4 regions of the Candidatus Accumulibacter phosphatis genome follow, and region 2 is predicted to be linked to each of the others. Evidence: riboswitches for the same ligand, from Rfam matches in the RefSeq annotation. Region 2 holds a riboswitch; each other region holds the start of a gene.
What was found. Region 2 has a riboswitch for cobalamin ahead of CAP2UW1_RS02095 (energy-coupling factor ABC transporter permease). Riboswitches for the same ligand answer to the same signal wherever they lie in the genome.
Positions count from the first base shown of each region.

Region 1: linked by a shared signal. The riboswitch ahead of CAP2UW1_RS19360 (TonB-dependent receptor domain-containing protein) and the one ahead of CAP2UW1_RS02095 (energy-coupling factor ABC transporter permease) in region 2 are both predicted to bind cobalamin.
Region 3: linked by a shared signal. The riboswitch ahead of CAP2UW1_RS10205 (energy-coupling factor ABC transporter permease) and the one ahead of CAP2UW1_RS02095 (energy-coupling factor ABC transporter permease) in region 2 are both predicted to bind cobalamin.
Region 4: linked by a shared signal. The riboswitch ahead of cobO (cob(I)yrinic acid a,c-diamide adenosyltransferase) and the one ahead of CAP2UW1_RS02095 (energy-coupling factor ABC transporter permease) in region 2 are both predicted to bind cobalamin.

Region 1 covers NC_013194.1:4,463,860-4,468,326, reverse strand. The annotation lists gene napA (nitrate reductase catalytic subunit NapA) at 1-1,099, opposite strand, end outside; gene CAP2UW1_RS19375 (chaperone NapD) at 1,101-1,349, opposite strand; RNA gene ssrS (6S RNA) at 1,735-1,917, opposite strand; gene CAP2UW1_RS19370 (cell division protein ZapA) at 1,951-2,295, opposite strand; gene CAP2UW1_RS19365 (hypothetical protein) at 2,310-2,510, opposite strand; cobalamin riboswitch at 2,667-2,871, shown strand; gene CAP2UW1_RS19360 (TonB-dependent receptor domain-containing protein) at 3,000-4,467, shown strand, end outside.
Region 2 covers NC_013194.1:486,531-490,997, reverse strand. The annotation lists gene CAP2UW1_RS02105 (carbohydrate porin) at 1-1,343, shown strand, start outside; gene CAP2UW1_RS02100 (ferritin-like domain-containing protein) at 1,488-1,949, shown strand; cobalamin riboswitch at 2,012-2,220, shown strand; gene CAP2UW1_RS02095 (energy-coupling factor ABC transporter permease) at 2,353-3,030, shown strand; gene CAP2UW1_RS02090 (energy-coupling factor ABC transporter substrate-binding protein) at 3,027-3,374, shown strand; gene CAP2UW1_RS02085 (hypothetical protein) at 3,583-3,918, shown strand; gene CAP2UW1_RS02080 (carbohydrate porin) at 3,965-4,467, shown strand, end outside.
Region 3 covers NC_013194.1:2,305,734-2,310,200, reverse strand. The annotation lists gene CAP2UW1_RS10215 (amino acid ABC transporter permease) at 1-519, opposite strand, end outside; gene CAP2UW1_RS10210 (amino acid ABC transporter substrate-binding protein) at 526-1,332, opposite strand; cobalamin riboswitch at 1,547-1,764, shown strand; gene CAP2UW1_RS10205 (energy-coupling factor ABC transporter permease) at 1,888-2,565, shown strand; gene CAP2UW1_RS10200 (energy-coupling factor ABC transporter substrate-binding protein) at 2,562-2,918, shown strand; gene cbiQ (cobalt ECF transporter T component CbiQ) at 2,912-3,658, shown strand; gene CAP2UW1_RS10190 (energy-coupling factor ABC transporter ATP-binding protein) at 3,655-4,467, shown strand, end outside.
Region 4 covers NC_013194.1:3,020,855-3,025,321, reverse strand. The annotation lists gene amrB (AmmeMemoRadiSam system protein B) at 1-73, opposite strand, end outside; gene ispD (2-C-methyl-D-erythritol 4-phosphate cytidylyltransferase) at 115-813, shown strand; gene ispF (2-C-methyl-D-erythritol 2,4-cyclodiphosphate synthase) at 810-1,289, shown strand; gene CAP2UW1_RS13070 (OsmC family protein) at 1,325-1,822, opposite strand; cobalamin riboswitch at 2,008-2,237, shown strand; gene cobO (cob(I)yrinic acid a,c-diamide adenosyltransferase) at 2,418-3,032, shown strand; gene CAP2UW1_RS13060 (cobyrinate a,c-diamide synthase) at 3,047-4,333, shown strand; gene cobM (precorrin-4 C(11)-methyltransferase) at 4,385-4,467, shown strand, end outside.

The DNA of each region.
Region 1 (4,467 bases), 1.1 Mb from region 2:
CCTCCAGCTTGTCTTTGGGTACCCCCGAGATCGCGTGCGTCTTGTCGAGTGTGTATTCGGCAACAAACGTCTTGAACTCGTCCAAGCTCATCGGGCTCGCGGCGGCGGGATTGCCTTTTGGCTTGCCGTCTTCGCCGGGGTAGCCGTTGTTCATCGCCACCTTCTCGAGTGGATGATTTGCGCGCAGGCCGTAACCGATGTCGGTAACGCCCTTCTTGAAGTTGACGTTGCGAGCGACGAATTCCTGATTCACCGCGTTGTTCTGGATGATGTAATTGCAGATGTAGTTGAGGATGGCCAAGTCACTCTGCGGCTTGAAGATCAGTTCGTTGTCGGAGAGTTCGGTCGAGCGGTGGCTGAAGGTGGACAGCACGTGGATCTTGACGTCCTTGCCGGTGAGTCGCCGATCGGTGACGCGTGACCATAGGATCGGATGCATTTCCGCCATGTTCGAACCCCACAGCACGAAGGCATCGGCGTGCTCGATGTCGTCGTAGCAGCCCATCGGTTCGTCGATGCCGAAGGTGCGCATGAATCCGGCGACCGCTGACGCCATGCAGTGGCGCGCGTTCGGATCAAGGTTGTTGGTCAGCAGACCGGCCTTCATCAGTTTCGCGGCGGCATATCCTTCCCAGATGGTCCACTGCCCGGAACCGAACATGGCGATGTTGCGCGGACCACCCTTCTTGAGTGCAGCCTTGCACTTGTCGGCCATGATGTCGAAAGCCTGGTCCCAGGAAACCGGGGTGAACTCGCCGTTCTTATCGAACTTGCCATCCTTCATGCGCAGCAGCGGCGTCGTCAGGCGATCCTTGCCGTACTGAATCTTGGACAGGAAATAGCCCTTGATGCAGTTCAGTCCCTTGTTGACCGGGGCGTCGGGGTCGCCCTGGGTGGCTACGATGCGTCCATCCTTCGTTCCCACCAGGACGCCGCAGCCGGTGCCGCAGTAACGGCAGGCGCCCTTGTCCCAACGCACGCCGTCATCCTTTCCCGGTGCCGCCTGTGCAAAGCCGGGAAGGCTGATGCCGGCGACACTGGCGGCGGCAGCCACCGCATGGCTCTTGATAAAGTCACGACGTGTCAAAGTCAATTTCATCTCATGCTTCCTCATCAGGATCGGGTTCGAACTGGTGGTAGACCATGGACGCCGAGAGCACGCCCGGCTGCTCATTGATCTGCGCAAAAAGCTTGGTCACTGCTTGAGTCGAGTCGGCCTCGATGGTCACGATCATTTGCCCGGATTCGGTTGCCACATGCACCTCGACGCCACCGAGCGCGCAGAGACTTGCCTTGACCCGGGTAATCGCTTCGGGCCGGGCATTGACCAGTACGCTGGAGATATTCATGAATTCGCGACGCTCCTGTGCACAGGTCGGCCGGTTGCTGTGCCGGTACCGTCCGGCACGGACCGTTACAGTCCTGCGTCAGACGGACACTCTAAGCCTCTCGCAGAAGCTTTTTCTTGATACAAATCAAGCGGAAAAAATATGAGAGCGGGATTCGCCGGGCGACGATCCGCGGTTGGCGGCGGGCGGGCGCAGGGGCCATGCACCGGCCCGGTCAGGGCTGCCGGAAGGGGACGCTCACGCAGCGAGCGGTCGCCGTCAGCGCAGTGATTGGTGCCGGGAAGCCTGCGGGCATTCCCTGCAGGAAGCCGCGGGCCAGATGACTGGGCACGCCGACGATAGCGAAAAAAAAACGCGGAACCGAAGTTCCGCGTCTTCCCTTTTCCTTGTCCCCGCGAGTGCCGTCAGGCCGGCATCCTGAACCTGGATTCAGTTGGGTCACTTTCCTCCCGCATCAGGTATGCCCGACATGTGGGGCACACACAACAGCAGTTTCGATGGTCGGCGACCGATGCCAATAAGCATTGGTCCAAGGAATCTATGACCTTAACAAACACCGCAGGGAACTCTCTCGAAGGCTGGGAGGAACTTTACGTTCCAGTCACTCCCCGGTTTGCTGCGGCTTCAGCACCGCCACAAGTTCCGCCTCCATGAAAGAAATTCTACGCCGAACGTCGTCGATGTCCAGCCCTATTTCAGATTCAATTTTCTGATGCTGCTCGGGGCTTTCCTGATTCCGGTGAAGGTGCTCGTGGGCAATATTCAGGGCGGCCATGACGGCGATCCGCTCGGATAGATTGCTTCTGGTCTTCTCGGCGATGTCGCGCATCTTGCCATCGACGTAGGCGGCGGCGTTGAGCAAGGCCGCGCGCTCCTCGGGTGGGCAGGCAACACGGTATTCCTTGCCGAGCAGGGTGATGTCGAGAAAGCTGGCTTCGTTGGGCATCAGATGCGGATTCTTCAGGCCTTGGCCTCTGGCAGTTGCAGGGCAAGCGCTTCCAGCCGGGCGAAAGCGGCTCCCATGCGCTCGGTGAGGCGGTTCTTGTCGGTTTCGGCGGCAGCGAGACGTTCGCGGAGTCCGTCATTCTCCGCGCGCAACGTCTGGCAAAGTGACACGACCTCGGTGATCCGGCTCTCGAGCGCATTGAGTTCATCAAGCATGGGCCAGACTATAGAGTCAAAAAGCTTGTTCGGTCAAGGCGTAAGAGGCGGTTCTCAAGGTGGTTTGTGCCGGCACCGGCGCTTTGTCTCGTAATCACGTAGGCGTCTGGTCCGAAGCGAGGTTATACTCCGCGCTTCCGCGGACCTCGGGTCGCGGGAGAGATCGTGCAAGGTGCCGCAATGCAGCTTTGCTGCAGCGGTTAAACGGGAAACAGGTGCGTGTTCATGCAACATCATGCCTGTGCTGTCCCCGCAACGGTAAGCGAGTGTGGGCGTGTCGATAGGCCACTGGGCGAAAGCCTGGGAAGGCGACATGTCAAGACTTGCAAGCCCGGATACCGGCCTTCGCACACATGGACGGAGGTGCCGCGGGGATGCGGACACGCAACGCTCGGCGCGCTCGCGCCTGTTGATGGTATCCCTGTGCAGTTCCGTATTTTTGCTCGCCGACCTGCGGGGACGCTCGTCGGCAACAGGGAGAAACCCATCATGCATCCAAGCCAGGCGCGCGCACATTCTGCCGCGAAACTGCTCACTCTTGTCGCCGTATTCTTGTCGACCGCGGCAAGCTCCGCTGACCTGCCCCTTGATCCCATTGTCGTCACCGCGACTCGCCAGCCAACACGCAGCAACGAGTTGATGAGTGACGTGTCGGTCATCACGCGCGAGGAGATCGAGCAGGCCGGCGAAACCTCGCTCGCACAACTGCTGGCAAGGCAACCGGGAATTCAATACATCGCGAACGGCGGTGCGGGGAGCAATAGCGGCGTCTTCATTCGTGGGGCGGCGAACAATCAGTCGATCCTGCTGATCGATGGTCAACGAGTCGGCTCGGCGACCACCGGCAGCCCAGCGCTCTCGCGCATCCCGCTCGACCAGATCGAGCGCATCGAAATCCTGCGCGGCCCGGCGTCGTCGCTCTACGGTGCCGATGCCATCGGCGGCGTGATCCAGATCTTCACCCGGCGCGGCGAGGGGCCGCCGCGTGTGAACGCCAGCACCGGCTATGGCTCCTACCAGACGAGCGACAGCACGGTCGGCGTGTCGGGCGGTACGGATCTCGTTTCCTACAGCGTGCAGGCCGGCTACATCGACACACGCGGTTTCAGCACGGTTCACAACAAGCAGGACAGCAATTACAACCCCGATCGCGATGGCTATTACAACAGGAACTTGAGTGCCAGCTTCGCCGTTCGCCCGGCCAAGGACCAGGAAATCGGTGCGAACCTGCTGGCCAGCCAGGGTACCAACCAGTACGACGCGAATGACTTTGGCCCTCTCGGTGCGGCGCCGAACTACAACAGCGACCAGACCGTCAGTTCCTACTCGCTTTGTTCGCGCAACCGCGTGAATGCGACGTGGACCAGCACGCTGCGTGTCGGGCGCAGCACGGACGATGCCAGGGACTATGCCGGCGCTGTCAGAAGTGCCTCCTTCCGCACCGACATGGATCAGGCGTCCTGGCAGAATGACATCAAGTTGCCGGTCGGCGAAGCGCTGCTGGCGGCCGAGTACACCCAACAGAAGGTGTCCGGTACGACCGACTATGCGGTCAGCGAGCGGACCATTCGTTCCTTGCTGGCTGGCTGGAACGGCCGCATCGACCAGCACCGCCTGCAGTTCAACCTGCGACGTGACGACAACTCACAGTTCGGTGGTGAAACCACCGGTTCTGCGTCGTACGGTTACCAGTTTACGCCGGAGTGGCGTGCGCACGTCTCCTACGGAACGGCGTTCCGCGCCCCGACATTCAACGAACTGTACTTCCCCGCCAGTTTCCTTTTCGCGGGTGGTAACCCGGATCTGAAGCCGGAGAGAGCGAAGAACGCCGAGGTGGGCGTCAACTGGGAACACGCCAGCCATCGCTTTGGGGCCGTCTTCTACAACAATGATCTCACCGACCTGATCGAATTCCGGCCACCGACTTTTGCGCCGGTGAATGTCAGTAAGGCCTTGT
Region 2 (4,467 bases):
CTATACCGACGCACAAACTCAAGACCCTCGCTTCCGCGCTGCTGCTCTCATCTTTTTTCGGGCAGCCGCTGGCCGCTCTGGCGGCCACCGACGAAGCGGACGCCACCGACGACACGCCGAACTGGCAGGAGACGACGCTCACCGGCGACTGGGGCGGCGCCCGCAAGCGGCTCTACGACTCGGGAGTTCAAGTCGACCTCATGTACACGGCCGACTACCTGCGCAACAACGCCGGTGGCTTGCAGCACGGCGGGGCCTACATGGGCCATACCGACCTCGTCCTGCAGTTCGACGGCGAGAAACTCTTCGGCTGGACAGGCGGTTCCGCCTTTCTGCAGTTGATCAGCAACACTGGCGGCAGAGTCAATCTCAACTATGTCGGCAGCCTGATGGGCGTCGATAACCTCGAGGCACCGGTCAACCGTACCGGCGTCTTCAAGGCGTGGCTGCAGCAAGCCTTCCTTGACGACAGGGCATCGCTTCGGCTTGGTCTTTACCCGATCGACAGCGAGTTCTACGTCACCGACGCCTCGGGAGTCTTCCTGCATCCGTCGTTCGGGATGGCGGCGGAAGTGGCCAACTTCGGCAGCCTGGCCGGCCCGTCGATTTACCCGACCAGCACCTATGCGGCACGCCTGCGTATCGATCCCGATCCTGCCTGGTACGCGATGCTGGCGGTTTCGCGCGGGATTCCCAGCGAGCGGATAGCCACCGCCGGCCCCAATGTCAGCTGGCCGAAGGGTACCGGCAGCATGCTCATCGGCGAAGTCGGTTTCAGTCCGGCCAAGGCCGGACTGCTGCGCGAGAGCACGCCGGCCGAGGCCAAGGACGACTTCGTGCCGATCAGCAAGCTTGCCGTGGGCATGTGGCGATTCTCGCCGCGCTTCCCGCAACTCGTTGCCGTCGATGCCGCCGACGAACCGCTGTTGGCAACGCACTGGGGCGCCTATTTCCTCGCTGAGCAGACGGTGTTTCGGGTTCCGGAATCGAACCGTGACCTCGCCGCTTTCGTCCGCTACGGTTTCACCGACGGCCGGACCAACACCCTCGACTACTCGCTCAGCGTCGGCTTCAGCTTCCGGGGTCCGTTCGCCGGACGCGAGAAAGACACCTTCGGTATCGCCGCGACGCGTGCGCACGCGGGTCCGCAGGGGCGCGCGCAGTTATCGGACGAGCTGGGCGAGCCGCTGTCGTCGGCCGCGGAAACGGCCGTGGAAATGACCTACCGGGCACAACTGGCCCCCGGGGTGGTCCTGCAACCGCTCGTCCAGCGGATCTTGAACCCGGGTCTGTACTTGCCGAACGCCACCGTCGCCGGGGTGCGCTTGCAGCTGGCGCTGTGAGCGTGCGCGGCCGGGACTCGAACTTGGTGGTGGGTTCCCGAAAACAATGGCGGGTAGCCTTGGCCTCAATCAGCCCTGATTGGTGACGGCGCACACCAATTGCAGGCACGACCTCTGTTTAGCGCTAACTATTGGAGAATCAAGATGAGTGACTTTGACCGTGACGAAGCAGTTGCCGTTCTCAATCAGATCATGGAGCTTGAACTGGCTGGTGTCGTGCGTTACACGCATTACGCACTGATGGTTTATGGCTACAACCGCATCCCGATCGTTGACTGGATGAAAAAGAACGCCGAGGAGAGTCTGGTCCATGCCGGGCGCGCCGGCGAACTGGTGACCTTGCTGGGTGGTCATCCGTCCTTGGGAATCGGGCCCCTGCTGGAAACGTATCAGCACGATACCGGGGATATCCTGCGCGAGAGCCTGGAGCATGAGACTCTGGCCCGAGCCGCCTACTACAGGCTGCTTGAGATCGTCGCGGGAAAGAACATCCTGCTCGAAGAGTACGCGCGGGACCTGATCGTCGACGAAGAAATGCACGCCGACGAAGTCAACAAGATGCTGCGCAGGCCGGGGGACACCGAGGCAGTCCGCGCGGTACCGTAACAAAGGGGCGGCACCGTGCGAGCGAGGTTTCTGCCTGTTGCCGGATGACGCCCACCGTATAGTATAGTTGACTCTGTTTGGGTGCCTTGCTCCACGACCGTGGGGCGGGTGAAACGGGAAGCCGGTGACTCTGATCCTTCAGACAGTCCGGCGCAGCCCCCGCTGCTGTAAGCCTGACGACTCCGCAAAACGCCACTGTGCTCGCGCATGGGAAGGCTGCTGGAGAAGACTGAAGGCAAGCCAGAAGACCGGCCCAAATCAAATGTAGCGCCAATCCCCGGGGTAAAGGGAGAGGTTGCGTCGATTCGCCGTCAGTCGGTTGTCGTCGCGCGGCTTGTCTTCCGATCTGTTTGCTTTTCCCCCAAATGGCGCATCTGGTCATTTCTCACTGTGGGAGAGAGTCATGCATATCATGGAAGGCTTCTTGCCTATCGAGCATGCTGTGGGCTGGTCCGTGGCATCCGCGCCGTTCGTCATCTACGGCATTCACGCCGTCAAACAACACATCCAGGAGAATCCCGAGCAACGAATGCTGCTCGGTGTGGCGGCAGCGTTTACTTTCGTTCTCTCGGCGTTGAAGCTGCCGTCTGTGACTGGCAGTTGCTCGCATCCCACCGGCACCGGGCTTGGCGCCATCCTCTTCGGCCCGGCGGCGATGGCGCCGATTGGCATGGTCGTGCTGCTCTTCCAGGCGCTGTTGCTCGCACACGGCGGCCTGACAACACTCGGTGCCAACATCTTCTCGATGGCTATTGTCGGACCATTCGCGGCTGCCGGTTTGTTTCGCTTGGCGCGCAGCCTGAAGCTGTCGTTCGCGGTCAGTGTCTTCATCGCCGCCAGCATGGCCGATCTGCTGACCTACGTGACCACCTCGGTCCAACTGGCCTGGGCCTTCCCTGATCTGGAAGGCGGCTTTGTCGCCTCTTTTGTCAAGTTTGCCGGAATTTTTGCGATCACCCAGATCCCGCTGGCGATCAGCGAGGGCTTGCTGACGGTGGTCATTTTCAACGCCTTGATCCGCTTCAACCCACAGGAATTGCAAAAGCTGAAACTCCTTGGCGGCAGGGAGGCGCACGCATGAAACACCATCAAAACCTCATCCTTCTGATTCTGGTTGTGCTGCTCGCCGTTTTTCCGCTGTGGCTGGTGGAGAAGCCGGCACCGGCTGCAGATGGCAAAGCGGTCGAGATTTTCGCCGGTGCGGACGACAAGGCGAAGGATCTGATCGGTGACATCAGTCCGAACTACACGCGATGGTTCGAGCCGCTGATGGAACCCGCTAGCGGGGAGATCGCCTCTCTATTGTTTGCTCTGCAGGCTGCTCTGGGGGCGGGCTTCATCGGCTACTACTTTGGCGTTTCGGTTACCCGTGAGAAGTATGCCGCGCGCAGGAAGGCGGCGGACGAAGGTGCCGGTGCCTACTGATCGAGCAATCGGCCTACACCAATCGCTGGCGGCGGGTCTCGCCAGTGGTCAAGGGAATCTTCGCGCTGTGCGGGCTCGGCGCGGCCTTCACTGCGGGGGTACCCGTCGCGACGACCGTCGTCCCTCTACTGATCGCCGCAGTGACGCTGGCAGGTGCCGGAATACCGAGCGGACGCTATCTGCGGGTAGCGACGCCGGCGTGCTCGCCATGGACCCCGAGTTGCTGGTACTCGACGAGCCGATGGCCGGCCTGAATCACAGCGCGCAGGAGGATCTGTTGGCGGTATTGGGCGAGCTACATGGCCGGGGCATTGCTCTGCTGCCGGCGACGCACGAGATCGACTTCACCTACCGCTGGGCCGACCGGTTTCACTTGGTGACGGGCGGTCATTGTGTGGCTTCGCTGGACGCGGCCAAGCTGGCCGACGGCGGGGAATGCCTTGTCGGCAGTTGGGCTGCCATAGCCCGGAGTCGTCGAGCTACAGCACGCACTTGCTGCCCGCGGGCAGGTCTCGGATGCGGGCAAGCCGCGAACGATCCATGAACTGTTGGCCATGCTGGCCAAAACAAATATGAAGGAGCGATAAACAATGTTGATAGCCAGAAACAAGCTGACCAACCTCCTCGGGGCGGCGCTGCTCGCCTCTTTTCTTGGTCAACCGCTGACTACTCTGGGCGCTGCGGCCGACAATCCCGCCGACCTTGGCAAAGTCATAGCGGCCGGCAAAGCCCCCGAAGGAGATTCAGTAGCGGCAAGCGATGCCACCGACGACACCCCCAACTGGCAGGAAAGCACCCTCACCGGCGACTGGGGCGGCGCCCGCAAGCGGCTCTACGACGCAGGCGTCCAGGCCGACCTCATGTACACGGCCGACTACCTGCGCAACAATGCCGGCGGCCTGCAGCACGGCGGGGCCTACATGGGCCATACCGACCTCGTCCTGCAATTCGACGGCGAGAAACTCTTCGGCTGGACAGGCGGTTCCGCCTTTCTGCAGTTGATCAGCAACACTGGCGGCAGAGTCAATCTCAACTATGTCGGCAGCCTGATGGGCGTCGATAACCTCGAGGCACCGGTCAACCGTACCGGCGT
Region 3 (4,467 bases), 1.8 Mb from region 2:
GGCGCGCAGCAGGTCGTTCATCGCCAGCACGTAGATCAGTGACGTGTCCTTGACCAGGGTGATCGTCTCGTTGCTCATCGGCGGCAGGATGCGCTTGAGCACTTGCGGCAGGACGATGCGCCGCATCGTTTGCGGATAGCTGAGCCCGAGGACACGCGCACCTTCGTACTGGCCCCGATCAATCGACTGGATGCCGGCGCGAAAGATCTCGGCAAAGTACGCCGCGTAGTTGAGCACGAAGGCGACGATGGCCGCCGGAAAGTCCGGCAGGCGGACGCCGATCACCGGCACGAAGGGCAACGCAAAATAGATGAACAGCATCTGCAGCATCAGCGGCGTGCCACGCATCAGCCAGATGTAGCCATTGACCAGGCCGCTCAGCACGACGAAGCGCGAAATCCTGACGAGGGCCAGGACCAGACCGAGCGGTACGGCGAGGACGAAGCTGATGAGAAAAACCTGCAGCGTGACCCCCGTACCCTCGATCAGGGGGGCCATGATCTCGATCACATAGTCCATGCACCGTTACTTCTTGATGATGTCCTTGCCGAACCACTTAGTCGAAATGGCGGCGGCCGAACCATCCTTCTTCATCTCGTCGAGCGTTTTCTGCAGTTTCGCCATCAGTTCGGTGTCGTCCTTGCGGGTGCCGACGCCGTAGTCCTCGGTGCCGAAGTTCTCGTCGAGAACACGGTACTCACCGGGCTTCTTGGTCGTGTAGTAGCGGCCGACGACCTCGTCGACGACCAGCGCATCGAGTCGACCAGCTCCCAGATCCATCAGTGCGGTGACGTTGTCGCCGAACTTCTTGAGTTCCTTGAGTGACTTGGCCGTGGCCGCGTCCTTCTCGACAGCCTCGATGGCGCTGCTGCCGTCCTGCACGCCGACCACCTTGCCGGCGAGGTCGGCCTTGGTCTTGACCGGCGACTTGTCGGTGACGACGATGATCTGGCGGTTTTCCAGATAGGGCGTGGTGAACAGGATCTTCTCCTTGCGCGCCTCGGTGATCGTCAGACCGTTCCACAGCACGTCGACGCGCTTGCTGTTCAGCTCGGCTTCCTTGGCATTCCAGTCGATCGGCTTGAACTTCACTTCAGCGCCGAGCCGCTTGCCGGCCTCGCCGGCCAGATCGATGTCGAAGCCGACGAGCGTGTTCTTTTCGTCGCGGAAGCCCATCGGCGGAAAGTTGTCGTCCAGACCGACGACAATGGCGGCAACCGGCGCCGGCACTGTCGCCGCTTTGCCTTCAGCAGGATTCTCCTTCTTGCCGCAGGCTGCGAGCAGCGCAGCGGACAACAGGACGATCGACAGAACTGCAGTTTTCTTCTTCATTTTTGTTTCCTGTGACGAGAACGATATCAGCATGGCAGGCCACCGCCGCAGATACATCACCAACGTGCGGCGGCGCCATGCCGGGGTCAGGTACGGCAAGGGCGACAGTATACCCAAGTCTGCGCACCCTCCCCGGCTGAATCGCCGGCGCCGCGCGTCGCCTCGACATCCGCGAACATTCGCGCGAACGCTTGGGCCTGGCACGCGCTTCACGTATACTTCGCTTGGTTCAGGTGCCATGCCGCACAACCGTGCGGCAGGTGAAACGGGAAGCCGGTGACCGTACGATTCCACGAATCGTGCCAGTCCGGCGCAGCCCCCGCTGCTGTATGCCCGACGAGTTTGCCTCATGCCACTGCGTGATTGACGCGGGAAGGTCGGCAAAGGAGAAGGAAGGCGAGCCAGAAGACCGGCCTGAACCACAGGCAGTGCCAATCCCCGGGGTGACGGGAACGGTTCCGTTGATCAGCCGCAGCGGTTGCTTTGCAGGCGGTCCGTCTTCCGATCCTCGCCTCACGATGGTGCTTCCTGCCTTTCGCGCAGAGGAGGATGGTCATGCACATCATGGAAGGCTTCTTGCCCATCGAACATGCCGTCGGCTGGACGCTGGCGTCGGCACCCTTCGTCATCTACGGCCTGCGCGCCGTCAGGCAAAGGGTCCACGAGCAGCCCGAGCAACGCATGCTGCTCGGTGTGGCGGCGGCTTTCGCCTTCGTTCTATCGGCACTCAAACTACCCTCGGTGACCGGCAGTTGCTCGCACCCGACCGGCACCGGGCTCGGCGCGATCCTCTTCGGCCCGGTCATCATGGCGCCCATCGGTGCCGTCGTGCTCCTCTTCCAGGCACTGCTCCTCGCCCATGGCGGACTCACCACTCTCGGCGCCAACCTGTTCTCGATGGCGATCGTCGGCCCGTTTGCCGCCGCTGCCGTCTTCCGCCTGGCGCGTGGCCTGAAGTGCTCGTTTGCCGTCAGCGTCTTCCTCGCCGCCAGTCTGGCCGACCTGCTGACCTACGTGACCACCTCGCTGCAACTGGCCTGGGCTTTCCCTGACCCGGTCGGCGGCTTCGCCGCCTCCTTCGTCAAGTTCGCGGGCATTTTCGCGATCACCCAGATCCCGCTGGCCATCAGCGAGGGTCTGTTGACGGTCGTCATCTTCAATGCCCTGGCGCGTTTCAACCCGCGCGAACTGCAGGACATGAAGGTCATCGGCAGCAGCGAGGTGCGCGCGTGAAACGCCATCAGAACCTCTTGCTCCTAGTCGCCGTCGTGCTGCTCACCGCCCTGCCGCTGTGTCAGGTGCAAAGGCCCGAGGCGGGCGCGGACGGCAAGCCGATCGAGATCTTCACCGGCGCCGACGACAAGGCCATGGCGCTGATCGGCCAGATCGCCCCCAGCTACCAGCCGTGGTTCGAGCCGCTGATGGAACCCGCCAGCGGTGAAGTGGCGTCGCTCCTGTTCGCCTTGCAGGCCGCCCTCGGAGCCGGCTTCATCGGCTATTATCTCGGCGTTTCGGTGACCCGCGAGAAGATGCGGCGCGAAGCCGGAAAGCGCCAGGAGGCGGACGCCGGCGACAGAGCGTGCTGATCGAACAATGCGCCTACGCCAACCGCTGGCGCAAGGCGGCTCCGGCGGCCAAGGGCCTGTTCTCGCTGTGCGGCTTCGTCGCCGCGTTTGCCGCGGCCAGGCCGGAAACAGCCCTCCTCGTCGCCGCCCTGGTTGCGCTCTCGACCATCGCCGGCGCCGGCGTCTCCCCCGGCCACTACCTGCGGGTGGCCCTGCCGGCGCTGGCCTTTCTCGCTCTCGGCTGTATCTCGCTGGCCTTTTCGCTCGACCTGAACGCCGCGACCGGGGCCATCGGCCTCCAGTTCGCGCCGGACGGTCTCGGCAAACTGGCGGCGGTCGGCGCACGTTCGCTCGCGGCGCTGGCCGCCCTGCTCTTCCTGGCCCTGACGACACCGCTGATCGACCTGGTCGCCCTCCTCCGCCGCCTGAAAGCACCGGAAACCCTGCTCGAGATCATGGTGCTCTGCTACCGCATGCTGTTCGTTTTCTCGGAGGCGGTTCATGACACCCTGACGGCACAGTCGGCGCGCCTCGGCTATGCGACGCCACGTCTCGCCATGCGCTCGCTCGGCGGACTGGCGGCGAATCTCACGCTGCAGGTCTGGGAGCGCGCGCACGCCCTGCATGTCGCCGCACAGGCACGCAACAACGATGGGCCGCTGCGTTTCATGGAGCCGCATTTCGAGCAAACGGCGCGCGCCGTCGGCATTGCAGCCACGGCCGGCAGCGGCCTGATTGCTTTGGCGCTTGGACTTCGATGACGTTGGCGATCGCTGGCCGGACGACGGAAGCGCTGCTCGCCCTCGAGCAGGTCGGTTTCTCTTACCCCGATGGCAGCGTCGGGCTCGCCGACTGTTCGCTGTCGATCATGCGCGGCAGCCGCAATGCTTTGATCGGCGCCAACGGTTCGGGCAAGACCACCGTCTTCCAACACACCAACGGGCTGCTGCGACCACAGGCCGGCGCGGTCCGCTACGCCGGGCAGGCCATCGATTACAGCCGCGGCGGATTGCGTCGCTTGCGCAGCAAGGTCGGCATGGTCTTCCAGAACCCCGACCGCCAGTTGTTTTCCGCCAGCGTTCTGGAGGACGTTTCCTTCGGTCCCTGCAACCTTGGCCTGGACAGCACGACGGTACGCGACCGGGTGGCAGCGGCGCTGCACGCCGTTGGCATGTCAGCCTTTGCCGACAAGGCTGTACACCACCTGAGCTTTGGCCAGAAGAAGCGCGTCTGCATAGCCGGCGTACTGGCCATGGAACCCGAACTGCTGGTGCTCGACGAACCGATGGCCGGCCTCGACTACCGCATGCAGGAAGAGCTGCTGGCGGTGCTCGATGGACTGCACGCGCGCGGCATCACGCTTCTGTTGGCCACGCACGACATCGACTTCGCGTACCGCTGGGCCGACCAGATCCACCTGATGCGCGCCGGCAGTTGCACGGCCTCTCTCGACGCCGTGCATCTCGCGGAGTACGCCGGCGAGTTGTCGGCGCAGGGTCTGCCGTTGCCGGCGGTCATTCCCCTGCAGCATGGGCTGACGGCGCGCGGCCTGCTGTCGAGGGAGCAGCGA
Region 4 (4,467 bases), 2.5 Mb from region 2:
GAACGCTCGACGATCCGGGGTAGAACATACCGGCGACGGCGGCGGGTCGCACATGTGGTGGCGGGTGGCTCATATTCCTGCTCCTTGATGAGTAGCATGCCCTAAAATTAGACCATGGTGAGCCACTACGCAATCGTTCCTGCTGCCGGCACCGGTGCGCGCTTCGGCGGCGAGACGCCGAAACAGTACCAGCTATTGGCCGGGCGCCCCCTGATCTACTACAGCCTCGCCGCCCTTTGCCGCCAGCAGCGCATTGAGCGTGTCTGGGTCGTCCTCGCGGCGGACGATATCTGGTGGCGCCAGCACGACTGGACAAGCCTCGGCTACAAGCTGGAGACCGTCTTTTGTGGCGGCGCGACCCGTGCCGAGAGCGTCGCCAACGGCCTGCGCGCCGCCGCCACGGCCGCCGATGACGACGACTGGGTCCTCGTGCATGACGCGGCGCGCCCCTGCCTGTCGCAGGCGATGCTGGCCGCCCTCTGCGACGAACTCGCCGACGACCCGGTCGGCGGCCTGCTCGCCGTGCCGGTGGCCGACACCTTGAAGCGTGCCGACGACGCGGAGCGCGTGGCGCGTACCGAGCCGCGCGACGGACTCTGGCAGGCGCAGACGCCGCAGATGTTCCGCTACGGCCTGCTCAGCCATGCCCTCGCCGAGCACCCCGGCGGTACCGACGAAGCGTCCGCCATCGAGGCCGCCGGTTTGCGGCCGCGGCTGGTCCGTGCCGACGCCAGCAACCTCAAGGTGACTTATCCGGCCGACCTGCGTCTGGCGGAAATGATCCTGCAGGCGAAGGTACGGGTAGACGAATGATCCGCATCGGCCAGGGTTGCGACATTCACGCACTAGTACCGGGCCGCCGCCTGATCCTCGGCGGCGTCGACATTCCGCATCACGCCGGACTGCTCGGCCATTCGGACGCCGATGCCCTGCTGCATGCGCTCACCGATGCGCTGCTCGGCGCCGCCGCCCTCGGCGACATCGGCCGCCACTTCCCCGATACCGACGAGCGCTATCGCGGCGCCGACAGCCGCCAACTCCTGCGCGCGACGGTCGCGCTGCTGGCGCAGGCGGGCTGGCGAGTCGGCAACGTCGATGCGACGATCATTGCCCAGCAGCCCAAACTGTCGCCGTATCTGCCGCAGATGGTGGCCAACATCGCCGCCGACCTGCAGATTCCCGCCGACGGCGTCAACGTCAAGGCGAAAACCGCCGAACGGTTGGGCTTCGTCGGCCGTCGCGAGGGAATCGCCGCCGAAGTGGTGGTGTTGATCAGCCGGGAAGCGTAAGCGGGTACCTGCTGCTCCGGCCGTCGACGCCGGCATCAGTCGTCCGTTGACGAGTCAGCCGTGCCGGCAGCGAAAACGGGCTCGCAGCGGACTTCGGTCTTGACCGAGTTGGCGATGAAGCACTCCGCGTGCGCCTGATGGTGCATCTCCACCACCTCGGCAGGGGTCGGCAGCCGACTGCCGGAGAAAGCGACTTGCGGCCGCAGCGTGACGACGGTCATGGCCAGCTTGCCCTCGCTGTTCCTGGCCATGACGCCCAGCGGGCTGTCGGCGTAGCTATCGACGCAGAACTTGCGGCGGGCGGCGATCGACAGGAACCACAGCAGGTGGCAACTCGCCAGTGCGGCGACGAAGGCTTCTTCCGGGTCCACGGCCGCCGGATCGGACATCGGTACCGGTACGACGTGCGGTGAAGACGAAGCGGCAATCTCCACACCGCCGTCGAAGCGCAGCATGTGCCTGCGGCTGTAACGGTTGCCGAGAAAATCCTGCTCGCCGCGCAGCCAGAGAAGTTGTGCGCCATAGTCAGCCATGCTCGGACTCCGTTGGTAGGTTGATGGGGTGCGGCCAGGGGCCGTGAGGGCGGTGGTGCGGCAGTCGCCATCTTCGCACGTCTCGTCTCGGAGCGTACTTCCTCGGCGTTTTTCCCGTCTGTCCGAGGCCAGGCCGCCCGCGCCAGGGCGCCGGCGAGCTTGACAGCGCGGCCTTGGGCAGGGTAAAAGTCGCGCATGCTTCAGGTGTCCCGACGGTGTCTTCCCGAGGGATGAAATGGGAAGCCGGTGCATCTGGCCTGTCTTGCAGGCCATGACCATCCCGGCGCTGCCCCCGCAACGGTAAACGAGAGCAAGGATCTGCAGTAAGCCACTGTGCCAGTGCACGGGAAGGCTCAGGTTCAGGGAGACTTCCTCGCTCGTGAGCCCGGAGACCGGCCTGAGACATGCGAATCGGCATTGCGGCGGGCGATGTTTCGGTGGTCTGGGGTCTTCCTCATTTCTCCGTCATCCCCTGCTCGATGTGCCGTGAAATCATTGAACGCGAACTCGCGCGGGTGTGCGGGGAGGGGAACAAAGTGCATTCGTCTTGCTTTCCGGTCCTTTTCGGTCGGCATTCGCGCGAGCGGCTCACGGCATGAGCGACGACGAGGTCCACGAGGTCGACGAGAGCCACCGCGCCCGCATGCAGCGGAAGAAGGCGGTGGTCGACGCCGCGATTGCGCGCGCCGATCAGGACAAGGGTGTGCTGCTGGTGCTCACCGGCAACGGCAAGGGCAAGTCGAGTTCGGCCTTCGGAATGGTCGTCCGCGCCCTCGGTCACGGCATGCGGGCCGGCGTCGCGCAGTTCATCAAGGGGCGCTCGGACACCGGCGAAGAGGCCTTCCTCCGCCGCCAGCCCGAGGTCGTCTGGCACGTGCTCGGCGAGGGCTTCACCTGGGAAACGCAGAACCTCGCGCGCGACCGTGAAACGGCACAACGCGGCTGGACGGTGGTGCGCGCGATGTTGCGCGACTCCTCGCTGGGCCTGGTCGTTCTCGACGAACTGACCTACGTGCTGAAACGCGGCTGGCTCGACCTGGCGGCCGTTCTTGCCGACCTCGAGGCCCGCCCGCCGATGCAGCACGTGGTGATCACCGGCCGTGGCGCCCCGCAAGCCCTCTGCGACGCGGCCGATACGGTCAGCGAGTTGCGCGACGTCAAGCACGCTTTCCGCGCCGGCGTGCGCGCTCAGAAGGGGGTCGATCTGTGAGATCCGTCCCGGCGATGTTCGTCTCGGCGCCTGCCTCGGGCCAGGGGAAGACCACCGTCACGGCGGCTCTGGCGCATCATCACCGCCAGCAGGGGCGGCGCGTACGCGTCTTCAAGAGCGGCCCCGACTTCCTCGATCCGATGATCCTCGAGCGGGCGTCGGGTGCGCCGGTCTATCAGCTCGACCTGTGGATGGGCGGTGAGGATCACTGCCGCCAACTCCTCTACGACGCGGCGGCTGAGGCCGACCTGATCCTCGTCGAAGGTGTCATGGGGCTCTTCGACGGCGATCGCTCGAGCGCCGACCTGGCCATGCTGTTCGGCATCCCGATCCTCGCCGTCATCGACGGCGGCGCCATGGCGCAGACCTTCGGTGCGCTCGCGCACGGGTTGGCCACCTACCGGCCGGGCTTGCCGTTCGCCGGCGTGTTCGCCAACCGGGTCGCCGGCGAGCGTCACTACGAGATGCTCGCTGAGAGCCTGCCACCGGGACTGCGCTCGTTCGGCTGGCTGGCGCGCGACGGCGACGTCGCGCTGCCCGAACGACACCTTGGCCTGGTCCAGGCCGCAGAGGTCGCCGATCTCGATGCGCGCATCGCCCGCGCCGCCGCCGCGCTCCATGGGGTCGAGCAGGTGATGCCGGCGCCGGTCACGTTCCGTGCGGCGGTCTCGGAGCCGCCGTCGCGTTGGCTCGCCGGCGTGCGCATCGGCGTCGCGCAAGATGCCGCGTTTGCCTTCCTGTATCGCGCCAATCTCGATCTGCTGCGTGCCCTGGGCGCCGAGCTGACTTTCTTCTCGCCGCTCGTCGACGCGACGCTGCCCGCGGCGGATGCGCTGTACCTGCCGGGGGGCTATCCGGAACTGCACCTCGACCAACTCGCCGCCAATACCGGGATGCAGGCCGCGTTGCGCGCGCACCATGCCGCTGGCAAGCCGATCGTCGCGGAGTGCGGCGGCCTCCTGTATCTGCTCGAGTCGCTCACCGACGCCGAGGGTCGGCGTGGCGAGATGGTCGGGCTGTTGCCGGGGCAGGCGACGATGCTCGCACGCCTTGCCAACCTCGGGTTGCACAGCGTCGAGCTGCCGGAAGGCAGTGTTCGTGGGCACACCTTCCACTACTCGCGGCTGGAGTGCCCGCTCGCGCCGATCGCCGTCAGCGTCGGCGCGCGTCCGGGGCGGCGTGGCGAAGCCGTCTATCGCGACGGGCGTCTGCACGCTTCGTATCTGCACCTCTATTTCCCGTCCAACCCCGAGGCCGTGGCGCACTTGTTTGCACCGGGCCCTTCCCACTTTCCAGGCTGAGGCAGTCGTCATGCGTAGCGAAACCCCATCAATTCACCGCTCGCCGGTCCGATGAGCGTCGGCAAGGTATGGTTCGTCGGCGCTGGCCCGGGCGATCCGGACCTGATCACGGTCAAGGGCCGCGATCTGATCAC